3 regions of the Shewanella sp. NKUCC01_JLK genome follow, and region 1 is predicted to be linked to each of the others. Evidence: predicted binding sites of a transcription regulator. Region 1 holds the regulator's gene; each other region holds the start of a gene.
What was found. Region 1 encodes sigma-54, which starts transcription at its own class of promoters, with help from an activator protein. Its sites were predicted from a motif close to GTTGGCACGNNNNTNGNNT; they were not measured.
Positions count from the first base shown of each region.

Region 2: a site for sigma-54 is predicted at 4,405-4,423, ahead of KO537_RS18625 (YccF domain-containing protein). Genes of this name have one in related genera too.
Region 3: a site for sigma-54 is predicted at 2,267-2,285, ahead of flhA (flagellar biosynthesis protein FlhA). Genes of this name have one in related genera too.

Region 1 is NZ_JAHKRD010000020.1:14,480-22,506, forward strand. Features, by position in the region: gene KO537_RS19075 (HPr family phosphocarrier protein) at 1-251, opposite strand, end outside; gene rapZ (RNase adapter RapZ) at 238-1,092, opposite strand; gene ptsN (PTS IIA-like nitrogen regulatory protein PtsN) at 1,089-1,532, opposite strand; gene hpf (ribosome hibernation promoting factor) at 1,535-1,822, opposite strand; gene KO537_RS19095 (RNA polymerase factor sigma-54) at 1,851-3,329, opposite strand; gene lptB (LPS export ABC transporter ATP-binding protein) at 3,437-4,168, opposite strand; gene lptA (lipopolysaccharide transport periplasmic protein LptA) at 4,165-4,719, opposite strand; gene lptC (LPS export ABC transporter periplasmic protein LptC) at 4,706-5,266, opposite strand; gene kdsC (3-deoxy-manno-octulosonate-8-phosphatase KdsC) at 5,263-5,814, opposite strand; gene KO537_RS19120 (KpsF/GutQ family sugar-phosphate isomerase) at 5,814-6,791, opposite strand; gene mlaF (phospholipid ABC transporter ATP-binding protein MlaF) at 7,435-8,027, shown strand, end outside.
Region 2 is NZ_JAHKRD010000019.1:39,021-47,047, forward strand. Features, by position in the region: gene KO537_RS18605 (AMP-binding protein) at 1-697, shown strand, start outside; gene KO537_RS18610 (transporter substrate-binding domain-containing protein) at 1,051-1,797, shown strand; gene KO537_RS18615 (M14 family metallopeptidase) at 1,963-3,003, shown strand; gene KO537_RS18620 (alpha/beta hydrolase) at 3,000-3,890, shown strand; gene KO537_RS18625 (YccF domain-containing protein) at 3,926-4,333, opposite strand; gene KO537_RS18630 (1-aminocyclopropane-1-carboxylate deaminase/D-cysteine desulfhydrase) at 4,601-5,629, shown strand; gene KO537_RS18635 (NUDIX domain-containing protein) at 5,711-6,424, shown strand; gene prs (ribose-phosphate diphosphokinase) at 6,782-7,669, shown strand; gene KO537_RS18645 (nicotinate phosphoribosyltransferase) at 7,680-8,027, shown strand, end outside.
Region 3 is NZ_JAHKRD010000003.1:209,604-217,630, forward strand. Features, by position in the region: gene fliQ (flagellar biosynthesis protein FliQ) at 1-188, shown strand, start outside; gene fliR (flagellar biosynthetic protein FliR) at 193-990, shown strand; gene flhB (flagellar biosynthesis protein FlhB) at 1,009-2,139, shown strand; gene flhA (flagellar biosynthesis protein FlhA) at 2,321-4,420, shown strand; gene flhF (flagellar biosynthesis protein FlhF) at 4,432-5,814, shown strand; gene KO537_RS04955 (MinD/ParA family protein) at 5,819-6,700, shown strand; gene KO537_RS04960 (RNA polymerase sigma factor FliA) at 6,693-7,406, shown strand; gene cheY (chemotaxis response regulator CheY) at 7,454-7,837, shown strand; gene KO537_RS04970 (protein phosphatase CheZ) at 7,851-8,027, shown strand, end outside.

The sequences.
Region 1 (8,027 bases):
TCGATTAAGGCACAAATGGCATCGAGAGCCGGCTCTGCATCTGGGCCTTCGGCGATCAGCTTAATGGTTTTACCCATACCAGTTTCAAGCATCAGCAAGCCAAGCACACTGGCGGCCGATGCTTGTTTATCGCCTTGGATTAAGGTGATGGTCGCATCAAACTCGGAAGCCAGTACCACCAACTTAGTGGCGGCACGGGCATGTAAACCGAGCTTATTACAGATAGTTATCTGACGTTCAAGCTTTGGCATTGTTGAGCTCTCGATGACGGGCATACACTTTATGTTTACCGTTACTAAAGCGTTTGGCCAATTGCTCTGCGACGTAAACCGATCTGTGCTGTCCACCTGTGCAGCCAATGGCCACAGTTAAATAACTGCGATTGTTACGCTCAAGGTGCGGCAGCCAAGTCTCCAGTAAATTTTCGATTTGCCAGATGAACTTATTGACCAGTGGTTGGCGATTTAAGAACTCAGCTACGGGTTCATCTAAACCAGTCAATGGCCGCAGCGCCAGCTCCCAGTGGGGATTAGGTAGAAAGCGTACATCGAACATAAAGTCGGCTTCGGTGGGCATTCCGTGCTTAAAGCCAAAGGACTCGAAGTTGATCACGAGTTCTTTATCGACACTACCAAGGAGAATTTGTCGGACTTGGTCGCTTAAATCATAGATATTCAAATTCGACGTATCTATGTAGTGATCGACCAGTTTTGACATAGGCTCGAGCAGTTTCCCCTCCAGCTTTATCGCTTCTTGCAAAGAGACTCGGCTCTTCGACAAAGGATGCAAACGGCGGGTTTCGCTGTAACGCTTGAGCAGAATTTTATCGCTGGAGTTAAGGAAGAAGCTCGTTAACTCAGTATCTGGAGGTAGGCTAGCGAGTTGTTTTACTAAGACCTTATCCTGCTCAGGCATGTTACGCACGTCGACACTGATGGCGACGAGATCGTTACTGCCTTTGAGTTGCTCAAGCAAACTGCCAATCAATGGCAAGGGAAGGTTATCGACACAATAATAGCCGAGATCTTCGAGTACCCTAAGGGCGACAGATTTGCCTGAGCCTGAGCGGCCCGACACTATGACCAGTTTCATCCAGTGATTACCTGATAGAGTTCCGTTTCATCATGCGTCTTGCGTAATTGCTTTAATATTTGCTTGTCGCTCAGCTTTTCGGCCATGCAAGACAAGGTACTTAAGTGCTGCTGACATTGGTCTGCAGGCACCAGTAGTGCAAATAAAATATCAACAGGTTGCTTATCGATAGCATCAAATGCTATCGGCTCTTCACACTTAATGAGTATGGCAATGGGCTGATCTATATCGGCTAGTCGACCATGTGGAATGGCGATGCCGTTACCTATACCTGTGCTCCCCATCTTTTCGCGCGCCACTAGGCTTTCGAATATCTCTTGAGATGAGAGGGTCGGGTACTGGGCAGCGACTAAGTCGCTGATGAGTTCCAGTACCTTTTTCTTGCTGCCCGGAGTGGCGCAGGTAGTGCACTCCGGCCGCAGTATGGTACAAAGTTCCATTATTAGTGTTTTGTTAACTTCTCTTTGTGTTTAATAACCTGACGGTCAAGCTTGTCAATCAGGGCGTCTATAGCGGCATACATGTCAGCATGCTCTGAAGTAGCAAAAACTTCACCACCTATGAGGTTTATTCTCGCTTCGGCAATCTGTTGCATTTTCTCAACATTGAGCACAACGTGCACATTATTGATCTGTTCGAAATGGCGTTCAAGTTTTGAAAACTTTTCTTCTACATATGCACGTAACGATTCGGTAATTTCGATATGGTGCCCACTTAGGTTTATTTGCATAGAAACGTCCTCCGATATCCACTGTAGGTTATAAACTTTTACGCTGATTAGAAGGTGGAATAAGCATAGCCTCTCGGTACTTCGCAATGGTTCTGCGGGCTACGTTGATCCCTTGTTCTGCCAGAAGTTGAGCCATCTTACTATCGCTTAATGGTTTTTTCTGGTTTTCCGCTGCCACCAGTTTCTTTATAAAGGCTCTGATTGCTGTGGATGAGCACTCACCACCATCGTCAGTCCCGACGTGGCTAGAGAAGAAGTATTTTAGTTCAAAAAGTCCCTTAGGGGTATGCATGTATTTTTGAGTTGTGACCCGTGAGATGGTGGACTCATGCATTTCTACCGCTTCAGCAATATCGTTAAGCACCATAGGCTTCATGGCTTCTTCACCATACTCAAAGAAACCTTGCTGATATTGCACTATGCAATTAGCAACTTTAAGCAAAGTGTCGTTACGGCTTTCTAGACTCTTAATAAACCATTTAGCCTCTTGCAGATGGCCGCGAATAAATTGGCTATCGGCTTGGTTTTTTGTGCTGCGTGCCATAGAAGCATAATGTTGATTTACATTGATTTTGGGCATGCAGTCAGGATTAAGCTCAACGACCCAGCGGCCATTTTTCTTCGACACAGACACATCTGGGATAACGTATTCGTCATTATTGGGCGTGATCAACAAACCTGGGCGAGGATTGAGGGTTTGGATGAGTGCTATACCATCCCTTAATTCATCTTCTTTTAATTTAGTCTTACGCATCAACAACCTAAAATCACGGGCGGCGATCAGATCTAAATGATCTTTGATCAGCATACGGGCGTTTTCTAGGTTGGGAGTATCAGCGGCGAAATGCGACAGTTGGATCAGCAGGCATTCACTTAAATCGCGGGCGGCAACGCCTATGGGATCAAAATGCTGAATGCGCTTGAGTACGGCTTCGACTTCGTCAAGCTCAACTTCAGGATTGCCCATGGCTTCGAGAATTTCTTCAGTGCTTTGGGTGAGATAGCCCTGATCGTCGATTGCATCAATAATGGCGGTGGCAATGGCTAAATCGGTTTCAGAAAACGGTGTGAGGTTTTTTTGCCATTCTAAGTGTTCGTACAAACCTTCACTGGTCTCGCCTTGGAAGGGCATATCGTCTTCACGACTGCCGCCGGGGCCTGAGTTTGGGGAGGCGGTAAACACTTCATCCCATGTGGTGTCCATGGGGAGCTCATCGGGCATGGATTCTTTGGTTAGCGACTCTGCCGTGTCTATGGTGGAGCTGTCTTTTTCTGGTGGCAGAGTGCTAGATTCACTGAAATCCGTATCGGATAGCGTTTGGTTTACAGGGGTTTTAGTGGCGTCGAATTGATCCTCTTCCAGCTCGAGAAGGGGATTAGAATCTAATGCTTGCTGGATCTCTTGCTGCAGTTCTAATGACGACAGTTGCAACAGACGTATGGCCTGTTGTAATTGTGGCGTCATGGTTAACTGTTGACCCAGTTTGAGCTGGAGTGACGCTTTCATGTTACCGCTGATCCCTACGTTATTATTGTTGGATGAGGTCGCTTATTATTATCTTGAGTGAAGCCCAATGGCGGTATAAATTGCCTCCATTGGCTTCGCTCGATTAACTATAGCCTGAATTGTTCACCTAAGTACACAGCCCTAACTTGCTGATTGTCTAAGATCTCTGCTGGAGTTCCTTCGGCAATCAGGTTTCCGTGACTCACAATATAAGCATGTTCACATACATCTAATGTCTCGCGGACATTATGGTCTGTGATCAGTACGCCAAGGCCGCGACTTTTGAGTTGTTCGATAATCTTCTTGATGTCGATAACCGAAATAGGATCGACGCCGGCAAACGGTTCATCGAGCAAAATGAACTTAGGATTAGCGGCTAAAGCCCGCGCAATTTCGACGCGACGACGTTCGCCACCCGACAATGACATGCCTTGGCTGTCACGGATGTGGGTGATATGAAACTCTTCGAGCAGATGTTCTAGTTCTTCTTCTCGTTCTTCGTTTTTAAGTTCTTTACGAGTTTGCAGTACGGCCATGATGTTGTCATGAACAGTTAGCTTACGAAAGATACTGGCTTCTTGCGGTAAGTAACCTATGCCTTTGCGGGCACGCAGATGCATAGGATCTGCGGTTAAATCATCATCGTCGATAAAGATATGTCCCTTATCGCTCTTCACTAGCCCGACAACCATGTAAAAGGTCGTGGTTTTACCTGCACCGTTTGGACCGAGTAGGCCAACGACTTGACCGGTTTTTACCGTCAGACTGACGTCTTTAACCACTTGGCGACTCTTGTAACTTTTCGCCAGATTTTGTGCTCTTAAGGTGATTTGGGTCATTTAGAGTCCTGCTTTTTTACAGGTTTATCCGCCGGAGCGTCTGATTTAGCATCATCTTGATAGTTTTCAGGCTGAATAATAGTGATTACGCGATCGTCACCACTGCCAGTACTCTCGGCCATCAATTTCTGTTGAATCATGTTATAGCGGATTAAATTGCCTGTAACTTGGCTACCTGCTTGATCTAATGACGCCATACCTTTCAGAGTTAAGGTGCGGCTTGCCATATCGTAACGAATTTCTTTCGCGCTAGCCGATGCAGGACGGCCATCGTCTAATATCTGGCTATACGTAGCAGGGTTGCCTGTGGCGACTAAAGTTTTGCTATTTTCACCTTCAGCGGAAAATGCACGCAGTTCATTTGCTTGGATTTTTATTGAGCCTTGGGTAACTTCCACCGGACCAAAGAAGATAATCTGGTTGTTTTTGATATCCGCAGTTTGGCTCACAGCTTTAATTTTGACTTCTTGCTTTAAGTCGCCCACTTTCGCGAAAGCACTCATGCTCATAATTAGCATTAGGCTGGCAAGTAATACGTTATTTTGCTTCATATGTTCCTACTACCTGACTGGTCAATTGCACTTCTTGCGCGTTGAGGTCGGCATAAAGGCCTTGGCCTTGAATATTAAAATCTTTCCCTGTGACGTAAATGGTACGGTCAGAGGTCATTATCATAGTGTTGAGATCGAGTTCCAGATAACTGGTGGACAAGGTCTGAATCGGTTCTTCTGGGCTAATGGCATCGATAATAACATTATTTTCTAATACAACCTTGCCAGTTTCCTTGTTTAGCTTGCCCTGATCTGCCCTGAGCTGCCATTGTGCTTTACCTTGGTCTGGATAAACAAGATAAACAGGTTGAGTAAAGAAAGTTTGATTCGTTGAATCATAATGTTCCATGTGTTTCGCCGTCACACGGCTATTCACTAGTCCTTGCTCATTGAACTCAACACTGCGCAGATCTTCAACGATGAAATCTGGGGTATTTTGATCTTTTACTCTGTTATCGGAATCACCGCTGTGTTTGTTCTGGACCTGCCAGTAAAGCGCTAGTGCAGTTCCAAAAAAAGCGATAATTGCGAGTGTCACACGACTCATATACTCATTCCATGGGCCGAAGTGAATTTATTTTGACTTAGGAGTAACAGATCTGTGAGTTCACGCAGTGCACCGTGGCCACCATTGAGCGTAGTCACAAAATGGGCGTGTTGGCGTACATAGGGGTGACCGTCAGCAACACTGACCGCTAAACCGACGACATTCATCACGGGGAGATCGACAATATCATCACCGATATAAGCCACTTCTTCTGGGGTGACACCATAAAGTGCGAGCAATGCTTCATAGGGCTCGAACTTATTGTCTACGCCTTGGTAAATATGGGTAACACCAAGGGCTGTCATACGGTTTTCAACGATTTTGGATTGACGTCCTGTGATCACGGCGAGGTTGAAACCGCTGGTGAGGAGTGAGCGCACGCCATAACCGTCACGGGTATGGAAGGCTTTGAGCTCTTCGCCGCTATTGCTCAAGTAAATACGGCCGTCGGAAAACACCCCATCGACGTCACAGATTAACAGTTTAATCTTTTGCGCGCGTTGCCACACATCATCACTGATTGGGCCGTAAAATCCTTGCTGTGGCATTAAATGACTCCTGCTTTTACCATATCGAGCATGTTAAGAGCGCCAATAGGATGGCGATCTTTATCGATAACAATTAATCCGTTGATATTTTTTGAGTCCATCACTTGCAGTGCTTGGGCGGCCAACACATTATCTGTGATCGTGACGCAGTTACGGGTCATCACATCGGCAATGGGCGTCGTGCGTAAATTCACTTCGGCATCGATAACGCGGCGTAAATCACCATCGGTGAAGATACCAACCAGCTTGCGCTGATCATCGATAATCGCCGTCATGCCTAAGCCTTTCTTGGAGATTTCGTACAGGGCTTCTGTGATGCAAATATCGTGGTTGACGAGCGGTAAGTCATCACCGCTGTGCATCACATCACTGACTTTTAACAGCAACTTACGTCCTAATGCACCGCCGGGATGGGACATAGCAAAATCATCACGGGTAAAGCCTTTTGCTTGCAGCAGCGCAATGGCGATGGCATCGCCCATCACTAAGGTTGCTGTGGTACTTGAGGTGGGGGCAAGTCCAAGTGGGCAAGCCTCTTCTGGGACTTCGATACATAAATGCACTTTAGATAATCGCGCCATATTCGATTCGGGTTTACCTGTTACCGCGATAACGGGCACGCCCATACGTTGGATGACCGGCATTAAGGTGAGGATTTCGCTCGACTCACCGGAATTTGAAATCGCTAAAATCACATCGTTATCGGCTAATACACCCAGATCGCCGTGGCTGGCTTCACCCGGATGCACAAAAAATGCGGGCGTTCCTGTGCTGGCGAGGGTGGCAGAAATCTTATTGCCGATATGGCCCGATTTGCCCATTCCCATGACAATCACTTTGCCTGTGCAGTTGAGGATCAACTCGCAAGCTTCTGCAAATTCAGCCGAATCAACATATTGATAAAGATTGTCTAGGGCTGACTTTTCAATGTCGATAACTTTACAACCCCATTGGCGCAGTTGTGATTTGTCTACCATGTCTATCTCTCTTTTTGCATTGTCTTTGTCGCCCCATTGATGGGATTGGAATAGCACAATTTGGTACGCGATAAAGATGATATGTAATAGGCTTTCTGCCAAGTATTAGTTTGTTTTCAGACAATTTAGCTTATGTCTTGCTGTGGTTAATTACCGAAAACAGCAAAACAATTGCGGCAGGCTAGAGCGATTGATCCGACTCGTCAAGTTCAGCTGCGTTAGCTATTCACGCACAATAACGTGTTTAGCGGCAGAAGGTCTTGAGCAATATCATCGTCTTTGTCGTTTATTTCAATGGATTTATTCCATATCGCAGCGGGTATTACCCTATGGGATGCCTCTATTGCGCAATTGCGTATCGACTCTCCCCGATAAAAGTGGGCAAAGAGTGAGCTAAGTGCGAACGAATTAGCCAATACTGCCAATTCTGCAACCAGGTTGAAAACATTAAGTAACATTTTACCTGTGCAGAGTGAAAACTTAGGGCGCATTTTCGCTGTAAATGAGGCAAATTGAAAGTATCGCAGGGCGATAGTGTCGATTCGGTTGTAGGTTAAAGCGCAATTACGTACAATTTGCGGCTCTTCGATTGGTCAGTCTCGGAAGACTAGGATCACCTCATTTGCAAATGTCGGAATCAAGCATGACTCAAGAACAAACGCCGTTGGTTGAGATCCGTAATTTGGGGTTTAGCCGCGGTCAGCGTGTGATATATGAAGATATTAGCCTGTCCATTCCAAGGGGCAAGGTGACGGCGATCATGGGGCCGAGCGGCATAGGCAAAACGACCCTGTTGAAATTGATTGGCGGCCAATTAACGCCTGACCATGGACAAGTTTTATTCGACGGTCACGATATCCATGGCGTGAGTCGTAATGAATTATTTAGTCTGCGTAAGCGGATGAGCATGCTGTTTCAGAGTGGCGCGCTGTTTACCGACATTAATGTGTTCGATAACGTGGCGTTTGCGCTGCGTGAACATTCTGGACTGCCTGAAGACATTATTCGCACTATCGTGTTGATGAAACTTGAAGCCGTAGGTTTACGTGGTGCCGCTCAGATGATGCCGAGCGAATTGTCCGGTGGTATGCAACGCCGCGCCGCATTAGCTAGAGCCATAGCGCTTGAACCTGAAATGGTGATGTACGATGAGCCTTTTGCAGGGCAAGACCCAATATCGATGGGTGTGTTAGTAAAGCTTATTCGTGAGTTATCCGATGCGCTGAATCTGACTTC
Region 2 (8,027 bases), on a different contig from region 1:
TCCTGAAGAAGTGATGCGACGTGTACAAAACCTGATGTATATGAAGGAAGTGCTGATTGGCTATGGTCAGACCGAATGCAGTCCGCTCAATCACATTACTGAAATCGACTCACCCGTAGAGAAACGCGTTCTCACCGTTGGCCGTGCTTTACCCCATACCGAAGTAAAAATTGTCGATGAATTTGGCGAAGTGCTGCCAATTAATCAACCCGGTGAAGTTTGTAGTCGCGGTTACTGCATTATGCAGTGTTATTGGAATGATCCTGAGAAAACGGCGGCAACCATAGACAGTCAAGGCTGGCTACATTCGGGCGATATTGGCCAAATGGATGAGCAAGGTTATGTGCAAATTGTGGGGCGCATTAAAGATATGATTATTCGCGGCGGCGAGAATATTTATCCCCGTGAGATTGAAGAGAAACTTTACACCCATAAAGATGTGCAGGATGCGGCGGTCTTTGGCGTTCAAAGCGATAAATACGGCGAGGAAGTGTGTGCTTGGATCAAAGTCCGCTCAGGAGCCGCGATTACAGAGGCTGATATTCGTCATTTTCTCACCGAGAAGTTCGCCTACTTTAAAGTGCCGCGTTATATCAAGTTTGTGGATCAGTATCCAATGACAGTGACGGGAAAAATTCAGAAATTCAAAATGCGTGAGCTGATGTATCAAGAGTTATATGAAGATATTAATGCTTAAGTCATTTGGCTTTGAGTTGATTAATACTATTGATATTTGACTTCCAAGCCGCGCAATGCGGCTTGAATTTTATTCTGTCTAGCTATTTCGGTTAGCAGATAAACGAACAAGCTAATTGGCTAATGAAAAAGTCGGCGAGTCATACCATCAAGCCAAGCTGTACTTTGAGTTAGCTTTTGCTGCTAATGTCGTTATTCTAATTGTAACAAAACTTCACTTCACCGCTGTGGCTTGATAGCTATACTAAAACCAGTCATAAAATCTAACCAGTCATAAAATCTCGGCAGATAAAAACGAAAGCGTTAAGTTGTCGATGATGTAATCGTAAATCCATGCAGGCAAAGGAGTACTAAATGGTTCGATGGCGTTCAATGCTCCTTGTGTATTGTCTTTCCTTTATGGGATTAAGCGAAGCTAAAGCGGACACCTTAATGCTCACATCTTTACTTTGGCCGCCTTACTCAGGAGAGCAATTAATGGAGCAGGGTGCCAGTATTGCCGTGGTACGGGCGGCGTTGAACGTCATGGGACACCAATTAGACGTGGATTTCTATCCGTGGAGCCGCGCTGTCAAACTTACGACTATGCCGAACTCTGACTACATAGGTTATTTTCCTGAATACTATGTAGAGACTGAAAAGTTTATCTTTTCAAAACCGATTGGCGAAAGTCCATTGGGGCTGGTGGAGCAAAAGTCCCATCCAGTAAGTTGGAATTATATTGAAGATCTTAATCGCTATACCTTAGGTGTGGTGAAAGATTATGTGAATACTCAGGCCTTAGATCGCATGATCTTTTCCGGTGTACAGCGGACTGAAGCTGTGACTTCGGATGAGCATAATGTTAAAAAAGTTGCCGCAGGTCGGATTGATGCCGCGGTGATTGATGTCAACGTTCTGCACTATTTACTCAAGCAAAAGCCCTTACAGCCGCTGGCGACAAAGTTGCAAATCAATCGGCAAATTCTGGCGAATAAGCAGCTCTATATCGCGTTTCGTAATACAGAAGAGGGACGGCGTTGGCGAGATATTGTTGACCAAGGTTTAGCGCAGGTTGACGTAGAAACTATCATTGGAGAGCTACTTTATCGTGAAGACTGATGTAGGGTTTTAGGATAGTTTATTCTTTGTTTTACTCGCTATTTTTCCGCTTATTTCCCCGTAAACTCACTTCTGATATGCAGTTTGTCATCATTTTGTCTTTGTTCACTATTAGTATCACTTTAACGGCATGAGTAGTTCTCTCATTTTATTGATTAAGGTGACATGAAGAAACTTCCTTTTGAGCTTCCATTTGAGTTAGATACGCTGCAGCAACTCATTGATACTCATCATCTTAAGTTGGATTATCAGATCCTTGCCGACATTCCATTCCGCCAAGAGCATTTCCCCCTTTACAGTGTTGAGTTAGGTGGTACAGATACGCCTTGTCCGACAGTACTCTTTGTGGGGGGCGTGCATGGGGTTGAGCGTATTGGATCTCAAGTTATTTTGGCATTGTTAAACAGTTTATTGCAGCGGCTTGTTTGGGATAAACACCTACAACAGATGCTAACGGGCCTGCGGTTAGCTTTTGTACCTGTAGTGAATCCTGTTGGGTTATTCATGGGAACGCGGGGCAATGGTAATCAAGTAGATTTGATGCGTAACGCTCCAATAGAATCCCGTGAAAAAGTGTCCTTTATGGTGGGAGGACAGCGTATATCGTCACGGCTGCCCTGGTATCGCGGTATTGGGGGAATGGAGCTGGAAACTGCGGGCTTAGTTGCCTATGTACAACAACTGTTGAGTCGCAGCACAAGTTTGATTTCGCTCGATGCCCACTCGGGATTTGGCTTGAGTGATCATATCTGGTTCCCCTACGCCCATACCCGTACCGCCTTCGAAAATGCCAATTATATTTTTCATCTAAAACAATTATTTGAACAGAGTTATCCCCATCACGGCCATTATCGGTTGGCGCCGCAGAGCCAGTTTTATCGCACTCATGGTGATATTTGGGATTATCTCTATCGCCAGCACCAAGTGGCTGATCCTTCTGCTCAGGTGCCATTTTTACCTTTGACATTAGAGATGGGATCTTGGGCATGGATAAAGAAGAATCCTAGACAAATATTTAATTTTGCTGGCTTTTTTAATCCACAAAAAACACATCGTCACCACAGGATTTTACGCAGGCATACAGTACTCATGCAATTTATGATGGAAGCGGCCTATGCCCAATCGTTAGAGCAGTTAACACCTGAACGTTTGGCTGAGCTGACAGAGTGCGCACGGCATTATTGGTATCGGGAGTCTCAGTCATGACAACTTGGGTGTTATTAAGAGGATTAATGCGTGATCAGCGCCATTGGAATGGTTTCGATCAGCGTCTGCGACAAAAGGGATTGCGAGTGCTGACACCGGATCTTCCGGGCAATGGGACGCTATCCCACGAATTAAGTCCGCTTAAGATTGCTGATTATGCCCATGCCGTGTGGCAGCAATTAGATGAGCAGGTACAGGAAGGGGAGACTATTTATCTCCTCGGCTTGTCTATGGGCGGTATGTTGGCGCTGGAAATGGCATGCCAGCGACCTTGGCAGATAAGGCATGTCTTTGTATTAAACAGCAGTGCGGCGAATTTATCGTCTTGGTATCAAAGATTTAACCCGCTGAATGCATTGAAGGCTTTTTTCATGCGGGCTCGGGGTAACGCTTTACATCCAATCGAGTCGACTATAGTGCGTTTAACCAGTTTTCGTCATCGGCGAGACCGAGATTTAATTGTCAAGTGGAGTGAGTTTCGCCGCGATACCACACCAAGTAGACGCAATGTATGGCGACAACTTTGGGCGGCTTTTCAATACCAATGTCCATTGACAGTGGAAGTACCGATAACTGTGCTCTGCGGTGACCGTGATGCGCTGGTGAGTATGGCATCGAGTAAGGCGCTAGCACGGCATTTTGACACCGATTTGATTGTACTCGCGTATTGCGGTCACGATGCAGCTATAGATGCACCCGCAAAACTGGCGCATTATCTGTTGGACATTGTGGGGGCGACTAAGCCGCAAGTGCAGTTTTCTGTGGATAGTGAGCCTGCCAATACTCAATATGATTGCAACGATTTATTGGAGGAAGAAATAGCCTTAAACGAAGCGATATTTACTGTATGGGATGACAAAGCGCTATCCACTCTTGAAACCAAATAATCGAGAGTGAATAGCGCAGTTAACGCATTGTCTTATTAAGCTTTAGCCACTACGGTTTGGCCTATCGGTGTGAGGCTGAGTAAAGCCAACTTAAGATGCTGTATCCCAAAGGGAATACCGATAATCGTCACAAAACAAGCTAAGGCGTGGACCAAATGCCCTATGGCTAACCAGATCCCAAAGAGTAAGAACCAAATGATATTTCCTACCATGCCTAATGCACCTGTGCCCAAGTCTTCACGCCCAGTTAAGTGGCGACGGTTCATTTGTTCTTGGCCGAAGGGCCAAAAGGTCATTTCGCCGATAACAAAACAGGCGCGGCCGAAGGGAATACCAATGATACTGATAAAACACAGGATACCTGCGAGCCACCAAGCGAGTCCCATCACAAATCCGCCGAGTACAAACCAAGCTATGTTGAATATTAAGCGTAATACAGCCATTGAAAACTCCTTATGTTTACCCTGTTAGCCTTTATCGTTAGCTTCGATAAATTGAATATATATCAATGTCTAAGCGATAACTATGCCAACTATTTAAATTGTTCATAATCAATTGGTTAATTATATGTATTCGAGATTCATGTGTCATTTTCACTAGTTTTTCGCCAAATTGATAATTTCTTAAGGGCGTAACAGGAAGGTCGGAGTTACACTAGCCTTCCCTTAACTGGTTTAAAAACCAGATAATTTAATTGTTTGAGTCGCTTGATGTTTGCAAATTCCCCTGTCGATACATTTGCCTTTGCTGGCAGAGACATATTCCTAAAACGTGATGATTTACTGCATCCGGCGTTTAGTGGCAATAAAGCTCGCAAATTCGGCTATTTTTTAGATCATGAGTTTGCAGGCATCAGCAAGGTGATAGGTCACGGCTCGCCATTGGCTAACTCACTGTATTCATTGTCAACATTAGCGAAGATGAAAGGCTGGCAATGTGATTTTTATGTAGATCATATTGCCAGTCAAGTGGTTAAACATCCTACGGGCAATTACGCTGCCGCTTTAGTGAATGGCGCTAATATTATCGATTTAAGTGTGTTAATAGCACAAAATCAGGCGTGCACTCAGTCGCAATCTGAGCCTCACGTTTTGTCAAATCTTAATGCTAGGCCTGACCCTACTGCGCAAGTGGGCGATGTGCGGCTGAGTTGCCAAGATTATATCGAGGCTCAAGTACTCGTGAATGAGCCGACGGCGCTTTTTATCCCAGAGGGGGGGCGCTGTGCTTACGCCGAATACGGGGTTAATAGATTGGCGCAAGAGATAGTACAGTTTGCGAAGGCGAATGGATTGGTTGATTTAACGGTATTTTTACCTTCGGGGACGGGAACGACAGCGTTATTTTTAAATCAGTATTTTATCCGTCAGCAAACGGATATTCGCGTCGTGACTTGTGCTGTTGTCGGTGGCGATGATTATTTGCGCTTGCAATTTTCGTTGCTTAATACCAATACCAGTGAGCATCCACAGATTGTTAATGTCGGCAAGAAATATCATTTTGGTAAACTTTATCCGGAATTTTATGCCATGTGGCAGCGGGTCTGCGCCTCAGGCGTGCAGTTTGAATTACTCTACGATCCCTTAGGTTTTATTGTGCTTGAGGAATATTTACAAGGCGGAGGCTCTCGTCCTGTGATGTATATCCACCAAGGTGGCTTACTCGGGAACGAGACCATGTTGCCACGTTATCAGCGTAAATTTGGGCAAAGTGGCTCATCCTGTGCCTCTGAGCATTGACTTAGTGACGCTAAGACATAATATGTTTGAAGCTATGTAATGCTAAGTTAAGCTGATGATTTGGAACGATGGGGAATATCAATGACTGAAGCGGAATATCTCGCCAATTACGATCCTAAGGTTTTTAAGGCTCAGCTACTGACAGTAGATGCTGTATTGTTTACCTATCACGATCAGCAGCTTAAAGTACTCCTAGTACAACGCTTAAATCATCCATTTTTAGGTTTATGGGGATTACCTGGAGGGTTTATCGATGAAAATTGCGATCAATCCCTTGAGCAAACTGTATTACGTAAACTGCATGAGAAAACCGCGGTAGTGCCACCTTATATTGAGCAGCTATGCACTGTGGGTAATCGTGGTCGCGATGTAAGAGGCTGGTCTGTGACTGTGTGTTATACCGCCTTGATGAGTTATCAAGCTTGCCAAATTCAGATTGATTCAGTGAGTGATGTTAAGTGGTGGCCATTAGCAGATGTGTTGCAGATGCCCTTGGCGTTTGATCATCTGCAGTTAATTGAGCAAGCGCGGGAACGCTTAACACAAAAAGCCTTATATTCTTTAGTGCCAGGATTTGCACTGTCTGAACCTTTTACCTTGCCAGAACTGCAGCATGTTCATGAGGTTTTGCTGGGCAAGCCTATCCAAGGTAAATCTTTTCGTCGGCGGGTTGAACAGGCCGATTTATTGATCGATACGGGATTAAAGCGCACCGAACGGGGTCGTCCCGCTAATTTATACCGCTTGAAACCCAATACCGCATCGTATCGCTTCTTAAGAAATTTAGAATGTTGATCACAGTGAATGTGGATTTAGGCCAGATATTCGCCTTGCTCAATATGAGTTACGGCGACTGATTATGCCTTATTCATGGTGACTTTGAATCAGTAAAGACTGTTTAATTACTGATTTTGCCTTAATGTCTCCGGTTCTTATATTACTCGATACCCATATTGTAGCTTCTTAGTTGTCGCGCCCATTTATAGTGTCTAAAGGACACTATATGTCATTTAAGCATAACATTTTAGGTTGCTCCGTCTGAAATAGTCTAAAAATCAACTTTACACAATAATGTCTTTAAGACACTATTATTCATGTAGACAACAAGGGCGCCGTCAATTTCGGCAATCTTGCCACAGACAGGAGGTTACTATGTCTCAACGTATTCAGACGTCCCAAGATGTTTCTCACGCTCAATGTTCGCAAGCCGATTTTTATCGGTTACCCGCAGCTAGCGATGAGACTCACTACCGCTTATTTCAATTTGGTGCGGGGGAGAATCATGTTCAAATACTTGTTCCTCCTGCTAAACGAGTAACGATCTTTTTCAGTTATCGGGGCGATCATTCCATCATGCAGCTCTTGTTGTTAACTGATGCATTACGTCGCAGTGGTGCCGAGCAAATTAATTTGCTACTGCCTTATATGCCGGGCGCTCGCCAAGATAGGGTGTGTAATGCCGGTGAGGCCTTGTCGGTAAAAGTCTATGCTAGCCTGATTAATCAGCAGCAATATGCTTCGGTCACTGTATTTGACCCTCACAGCGATGTCACCGCCGCATTGTTAGACCGAGTTCAGGTTATAGACAATCACAGCTTTGTCGCCGCTATCACTGCCCAATTATCGGATGAGCTAGTGTTAGTCTCGCCCGATGCGGGGGCGAATAAAAAAGTATTCGGCTTAGCTAAAGCGTTACAGGGAATGCCGGTGATCAGGGCCGATAAACATCGTGATGTGGTCAATGGCCATATTATCGCTACCGAAGTGTTCTGTGATGACTTATCGGGTAAAACCTGCTTAATCGTTGACGACATTTGCGCGGGTGGCAGAACCTTTATTGAACTTGCCATCAAATTAAAGCAAAAGGGAGCCCAAAGCGTCATTTTGATCGTGTCACATTATGAAGATAAGGCCAGCGAGTTGGTACTGCGAGAGTCGGGCATAGACAGATTATTTTGTACCGATAGTTTAGGTGTCCCCACACATATTTCGAGCGAGTTCTGTCATTGCCATGCTGTTTTGAGTTATATGAATCATTAAGGAAAATATTATGTACTTGAATCCCGTTACTGCCATTGATGGCTATAAAGTCGACCACCGTCGTCAATATCCCGATAATACTCAAGTGATTTTTAGTAACTTGACCGCCCGTAAATCCCGTCGTGGTTATACAGACCAAATGGTGTTTTTTGGCTTGCAGTATTTTATCAAGCATTACTTAATTGACAGTTGGAACCGTGATTTCTTTCAACAACCCAAAGATCAGGTCATTCGCCAATTCTCCCGCCGTATCAATAACTATCTCGGGCCGAATAATGTTGGCACTCAGCATATTGAGGAGTTGCATGATTTAGGCTATTTACCAATTAAAATTATGGCATTACCTGAAGGCTCAATG
Region 3 (8,027 bases), on a different contig from region 1:
GGCTGGGAATTGGGTTAATCGTTGCTGTGTTTCAAGCGGCGACTTCTATTAACGAGCAGACCTTAAGTTTCCTTCCGCGTTTGTTAGTGACACTTTTTGGCCTAATGTTTATGGGACATTGGTTAGTTGAAACCCTGATGGACTTTTTCATCGAGATGGTGAATCGCATTCCTCAAGTGATAGGCTAACGCGATGGAGCTGCTGCTCGATACCTTAATGCAAACCATTGCCGCTTATATTTGGCCATTGTTTCGCGTCGCGAGCATGTTGATGGTCATGGTAGTATTTGGGGCGGCAACGACACCAACACGAGTTCGCTTATTATTGGCGATGGCAATTACCTTTGCGATAGCACCCGTTCTTCCTCCAACTCAAAATGTGGATTTATTTTCGTTAAGCGCAGTATTCATCACGGCGCAGCAAATTATTATCGGTGTTGCCATGGGGTTTGTGACTCAAATGGTGATGCAAGTCTTTGTGCTCACTGGACAGATCATTGGTATGCAGACCAGTTTAGGCTTTGCCTCTATGGTTGACCCTGGTTCTGGCCAACAAACACCCGTTATTGGTAACTTTTTTCTTTTATTGGCGACATTGATTTTCTTAGCAGTGGACGGCCATCTTTTGATGATCCGTATGCTAGTGGCAAGCTTTGAAACTTTGCCGATTTCTAATCAAGGCTTAACACTGACAAGTTATCGATCGCTGGCTGATTGGGGGTCGTATATGTTTGGTGCGGCACTCACTATGTCGATATCTGCGATTATCGCCTTGTTATTAGTCAACTTGTCCTTCGGGGTTATGACCCGCGCCGCGCCACAATTGAATATTTTCTCTATTGGTTTTCCGATCACTATGATTGGTGGACTGTTTATTCTGTGGTTAACCCTAACACCGGTAATGGCACACTTCGATGAAGTATGGTCGACGGCTCAAGTGCTGCTTTGCGATATGTTAGCGCTCCAATGTAACGCTGATGGCTTGATATGATGGGATTAGGAGAAGCCCATGGCTGAAGAGTCAAGTGATGAACGTACAGAGGAACCCACGGGGAGGCGTCTAGAACAGGCGCGAACAAAAGGACAGATTGCACGTTCGAAAGAACTTGGAACTGCAGCGGTATTAATTTCGGCAGCATGTGGGTTTTATATGCTAGGCCCAAGTTTGGCCATTAGCCTAACTCGGGTGTTTGAAATTGTATTTACCATGGATAGGGCGCAAATTTTTGATACGAATGAAATGTTCAAAGTGTGGGGCGTTGTTGCGAGTGAAATAGCCTGGCCCATGGCTAAAATTATGCTACTGATTGTGGTTGTTGCGTTTATCGGTAACGTCTCTCTTGGAGGGATCAATTTTTCGACCCAAGCTATGATGCCAAAAGCCAGTAAAATGAGTCCCCTTGCTGGTTTTAAACGTATGTTTGGCGTACAGGCTCTGGTTGAACTCACCAAAGGTATTGCAAAATTTTCGGTAGTAGCGTTTTCTGCTTATTTTTTATTAAGCTTCTATTTCAATGACATTATGTTGCTGTCTAGCGACCATCTTCCAGGTAATGTTTACCATGCATTAGATTTGTTGGTTTGGATGTTTATCTTGTTATGTTCCTCGATTTTATTTATTGTCGTCATCGATGTGCCGTTCCAAATTTGGAATCACAACAAGCAACTTAAGATGACCAAACAAGAAGTAAAAGATGAATATAAAGACACTGAGGGTAAACCTGAGGTGAAAGGGCATATACGGCAGATGCAACGTGAACTAGCACAAAGGCGTATGATGGCTGAAGTGCCAAATGCCGATGTGATTGTCGTTAACCCTGAGCATTTTGCCGTTGCGATTAAATACGATGTGCAGCGCTCTGCGGCTCCCTTTGTGATAGCGAAAGGTGTTGATGATGTGGCCTTTAAAATACGTGAGATTGCCCGCGCGCACAATATTGCGATTGTCTCGGCCCCACCACTTGCAAGGGCGATTTACCATACGACTAAGTTAGACCAGCAGATCCCTGAAGGTTTGTTTACTGCTGTCGCACAGATTTTGGCTTATGTATTCCAGCTGCGCCAATATCAAAAAGGACGCGGTCGTAAACCTATTCCTGTCCCACTTAATCAACCTATACCAGATGAATTGAAATATTGAACCACTAGTCTCAGATGGTAGTCATTGGTAAAGCTGATGATGTCGAGTTCATTTGTTTTTATGGCTAATTTTATGTATATCAATCAGTCACAGTACATATCTTTCCTTCATTAATGGCTTTAATCTTGTTGGCGCGTTTTTTGCTTTATGCTATTACACGTCAAAGTTTAGGTTATAGCGAATGGATGTTAAAGCGACTCTTGGTCAAGTAAAACAAATTAGGCTCAGCACTTTTAAAGGCATTGGCACGCCGGTGGTTGTGCTTGCTGCATTGGCCATGATTGTTTTACCTATCCCTCCATTTCTATTAGACATACTCTTTTCATTCAACATTGCGTTAGCTCTCATCGTATTGCTGGTGGCTATTTATACCGATAGACCCTTAGATTTTGCTGCCTTCCCAACTGTGTTACTGGTGGCGACATTATTACGTCTTGCGCTCAACGTTGCCTCTACTCGTGTGGTTTTACTTGAGGGTCATAATGGCGGTGATGCCGCGGGTAAGGTGATTGAAGCCTTCGGTTCTGTGGTGATCGGTGGTAACTATGCCGTTGGTCTAGTGGTATTTATCATTTTGATTATCATCAACTTTGCGGTAGTTACTAAAGGTGCTGGTCGTATCGCAGAAGTCAGTGCCCGCTTTACCTTGGATGCTATGCCTGGTAAGCAAATGGCAATCGATGCTGACTTAAATGCTGGAACCTTAAATCAAGACCAAGCGAGAATACGCCGTGCCGAAGTGACCCGTGAAGCCGATTTCTATGGTGCGATGGACGGTGCGTCCAAATTCGTTAAAGGGGATGCGATTGCCGGTATCATGATCTTAGTGATCAACATCGTAGGTGGTTTCATCATAGGGATTGTGCAGCATGGCTTAAGTTTCTCTGAAGCGGTTGAAATTTATACCTTACTGACTATCGGTGATGGTTTAGTGGCGCAGATCCCTGGTCTATTATTGTCAATCGCCGCAGCCTTGATGGTGACTCGTCAAAACGAGTCAGGTGATATGGGCCAAATGATGATGAGTCAGATGTTTGACAGTCATAAGTCATTGGGTATCGCCGCCGGAGTCCTGTTTGTAATGGGTATTGTTCCTGGTATGCCGCACATGGCGTTTTTAAGCTTTGCCTTTATGACTGCTGGTGCAGCTTATTTTGTTTATAAACGAAATGAAAACAAACGTCTTAAAGCGCTAGAACAAGTGAAATCGGGTCCAATAGAAAGACAAGATAAAGAGCCTAAAGAGCTAGGTTGGGACGATGTACATCATGTTGATACTATTGGTCTTGAGGTTGGATATCGTTTGATCCCTCTGGTAGACAAGGGCCAAGGTGGCGAGTTACTAAGCCGCATTAAAGGCGTGCGTAAAAAGTTGTCTCAGGAACTAGGCTTCTTAGTGCCCGCGGTGCATATTCGCGATAACTTAGATTTATCGCCTAATGCGTATCGCATTTCATTAATGGGCGTCGTCGTCGGAGAGGCAGATATTCGTCATGATTGCGAATTGGCGATCAACCCTGGTCAAGTCTATGGCAAACTCGATGGTATCGAAACGCGCGATCCCGCTTTTGGCCTAGAAGCTGTATGGATCGCTCCTGAGTTACGTGAGCACGCACAAACATTAGGTTATACCGTCGTCGATGCCGCCACTGTTGTTGCAACTCATATTAGTCAATTACTCACAAATAATGCCGCTAAGTTGTTAGGCTACGAAGAAGTGCAACAACTGATGGATATGCTTGCGAAACACTCACCTAAGCTGGTTGATGGCTTTATTCCAGATATAATGCCACTAGGACATGTCGTAAAAGTGATGCAGAACCTATTAAATGAAGGGGTTTCAGTTAGAGACTTGCGTACTATAGTGCAAACTTTGTTAGAATATGGCACTAAGAGCAATGACACTGAAGTCTTGACTGCCGCTGTACGTATCGCTTTGAAACGTATGATAGTTCAGGAGATCTCAGGCCCAGAGCTCGAAATCCCCGTCATTACTTTGGCGCCAGAGTTGGAACAGATGTTGCATCAGTCAATGCAAGCAACTGGTGGTGATGGTCCTAATATTGAACCCGGTCTTGCAGAACGCATGCAGCAGTCCCTTGCCGATGCGGCTCAGAAGCAAGAAATGGTCGGACAACCCGCCATATTGTTGACGTCAGGTATGTTACGCGCGACGCTGTCACGCTTTGTTAAACATACTATTCCTAATCTCAGAGTCATTTCATATCAAGAAATACCTGATGAGAAGCAAATACGTATCGTATCTGCAGTCGGCCAGTAGAGGACGCATAAGTGAAGATTAAACGATTTTTTGCCAAAGACATGCGCGCCGCACTGGCCCAAGTGAAAGAAACACTCGGCTCAGATGCCGTCATTATGTCAAATAAAAAAGTGAACGGTGGCATCGAAATTGTCGCTGCCGTTGACTATGACGAACCTAAAGCAAAAACTGCAGCCACTGCGCCAGCACCGACCTTTATGGACGTGAGCGACGATCTCGTGTCCCTCGGTGCTAAGCAGCCAGTTCGTGTAGAAACTCGCGCTAAGCCAGCCGCTCCTGCAGACTCATTACAAGCCTTACTTGAGAAGCAGCAAAGCCGTTTGAATCAACAAATGTCACATCAGCAAGTTGATGCCGAGTTACCTGCATGGGCTAAGGGCTTACAAGCCCCTACTGCTGTGAAACCAGAACGTCGTGAAGCGCCTTCCTCGTTTGATAAAAAGCCACAAACATCACTAAAACAAAGTGCTGATATTGAAGCTATGCGTGATGAATTAGCATCACTGCGTAATTTACTGACACATCAAGTATCCTCCTTGATGACGGAACATAAAAAACGCATCGATCCCGTCGGTGCTATGCTCGAAGCCAAATTACTTGAGGCTGAATTCTCCCCTGCGGTTGCAAATAAATTAGCCGCGCTGAGTCAGCATTATACGCCGGCTGAATTAGTCAGAGCATTACCACAAAGTCTCGCTAATATGCTTGACAATCAGGGTGATGACATTGTGAAACAGGGCGGGGTGGTTGCATTAGTTGGTCCTACTGGCGTTGGTAAAACAACGTCATTAGCTAAACTTGCTGCCCGTTTTGCGGCACATCATGGTGCTGAACATGTTGCTTTAATTACCACAGATCATTATCGCATCGGAGCCTATGAGCAATTAGCAACTTATGGCAAAATAATGGGCTGCCCAGTAAAGCAAGCTCATGATCTAAATGAATTAGAGCAAATTCTCTATCAGTTTAGGAATCGCAAGCTAGTATTGATAGATACGGCTGGCATGGGACAGCGAGATATGCGCCTTTACCAGCAACTTGATAATTTAACTGCAAATAGCAGGATACCTATCCGCAGTTATCTGGTACTGTCTGCGACAGGGCAGCGCCGTGTGCTGCAAGATGCAGTCAATCATTTTAAACGCATTCCCCTATCTGGTGTCGTTCTCACAAAACTCGATGAATCTGTGTCGTTAGCAGGGGCATTAAGTGTGTTGATCCAAAACGGATTACCATTAAGTTATATTACTGATGGACAAAGAGTTCCTGAAGATATGAAAGTTGCGGATACCCTAGATTTAGCCCAGCAGGCACTCGCAGCGTTAGATAGTACAGAACAACAATCATTACAAGACACAGCGTGGTCAGATAATATGGCCTGTGCATTTGAGTAGATTTATGACCCTGGATCAAGCAAGTGGTTTACGTATGATGAATCAACCCTATAACGAAAAAGTGAAAGTAATCGCGGTCACTGGTGGTAAAGGAGGCGTGGGTAAAACCAGCGTTTCTATTAATACTGCTGTGGCATTAGCCGAAAAAGGCAAGCGTGTCTTGGTACTTGACGCTGACCTTGGCTTAGCAAACGTCGACGTCATGCTGGGTATTCGTGCCGAGCGTAACCTCTCTCATGTTCTCTCTGGTGATGCAGAGCTTGACGATATTATCGTGCGTGGTCCTAAGGGGATAGGCATAGTACCTGCCACCTCAGGAACACAGGGGATGGTGGAATTAAGCCCTGCGCAACATGCTGGATTAATCCGTGCATTTAGTGAGATGCGGACTCAGTTTGATATTCTAGTCGTAGATACTGCGGCTGGGATCTCAGATATGGTGCTCAGTTTCTCACGTGCTTCGCAGGATGTGTTAGTCGTTGTTTGTGATGAACCCACTTCGATTACCGATGCCTACGCCCTGATTAAAATTCTCAGCCGTGAGCATGGTGTGTTCCGTTTTAAAATAGTTGCCAATATGGTGCGTAGTTTACGCGAAGGTATGGAATTATTTGCTAAACTCAGTAAAGTGACCGACAGATTTTTAGATGTTGCACTTGAATTAGTCGCCACTATTCCATTTGACGAAAACTTACGTAAATCTGTTCGTAAACAAAAATTGGTGGTTGAAGCTTATCCTAAATCACCAGCGGCAATTGCTTATCAAGGATTGGCAAATAAAATTTTGAGCTGGCCTGTGCCGCAGCAACCTGGTGGGCATTTGGAGTTTTTCGTTGAGCGTTTAGTACAACGACCAGATTTTCAAGAGGAAAAAACGAGTGAATAAAGCCGCTGCGTATACTTGTTTAGACAATAAATCGTCGATCGTTGAACAGTATGCTCCGTTGGTTAAAAGAATTGCGCATCATTTACTCGCCAGACTACCTGCATCTGTGCAGTTAGATGATTTACTCCAAGCTGGGATGATGGGGTTACTAGAAGCATCATCCAAGTTTGATGGTGGCAAGGGTGCGAAATTTGAAACCTTCGCCGGCATACGCATACGTGGAGCCATGTTAGATGAAATTCGTCGTGGCGACTGGGTCCCTCGTTCCGTTCATCGTAACAATCGTAAGGTTGCACACGCTATTGATGAGTTAGAGCAAGAACTGGGCCGTGATGCACGCGACACAGAAATTGCAGAAAAACTTGATATGACGCTCGATGAGTACCATCATATTCTTAACGATGTTTCTGTCGGAAAAATCATAGGGATAGAAGATTTAGGCGTATCTCAGGATATACTTACAGTGAGTGATCGGTCCGATGATGATTCATTTGAAGCATTAGCTGAGAACCAATTTCATTCTGCTCTGGTTGAGGCAATTAAATTATTGCCTGAAAGAGATGCATTAGTGTTATCCCTGTACTACGATGAAGCATTGAATTTAAAAGAGATTGGCGCCATTCTTGAAGTCAGTGAATCGCGGGTTAGCCAGATATTAAGTCAGGCAATGTTGCGATTGAAAGCTAAACTCAAGCACTGGACATAAGTATAATTATTAATCGAGCACAGAATGTCAGCTCACCGGAGGAAACCTTGGACAAGAATATGAAGATTCTCATTGTTGACGATTTTTCGACAATGAGGCGTATCATCAAGAACTTGTTGCGAGACTTGGGGTTTAATAACACCCAAGAAGCAGACGATGGCTCAACAGCCCTGCCGATGTTGCAAAAGGGGGATTTTGATTTTGTTGTTACAGATTGGAATATGCCTGGTATGCAAGGAATCGATCTGTTAAAAGCAATTCGCGCTGATGATTCGCTAAAGCATTTACCTGTATTAATGGTGACTGCTGAAGCAAAACGTGAACAGATTATTGCTGCCGCTCAAGCGGGAGTGAATGGTTATGTGGTTAAGCCTTTTACCGCTGCAACGCTGAAAGAGAAGTTAGATAAAATATTCGAACGACTCGCTTGAGCAAGGATGAGCTATGAAGTCACAAACATCAGGGCTCATCACGCTCGAGCAAGCTCAGCATTTAGTTGAATTATTAAGTGCAGGTGAGCAAAGTCAGGCAGATGATTTATTTCGGGAGCTTGCTGCTCCACTGCAACGAGAATTATTCGAAGAAGTAGGTAAATTAACTCGGCAACTTCATAGTGCGCTG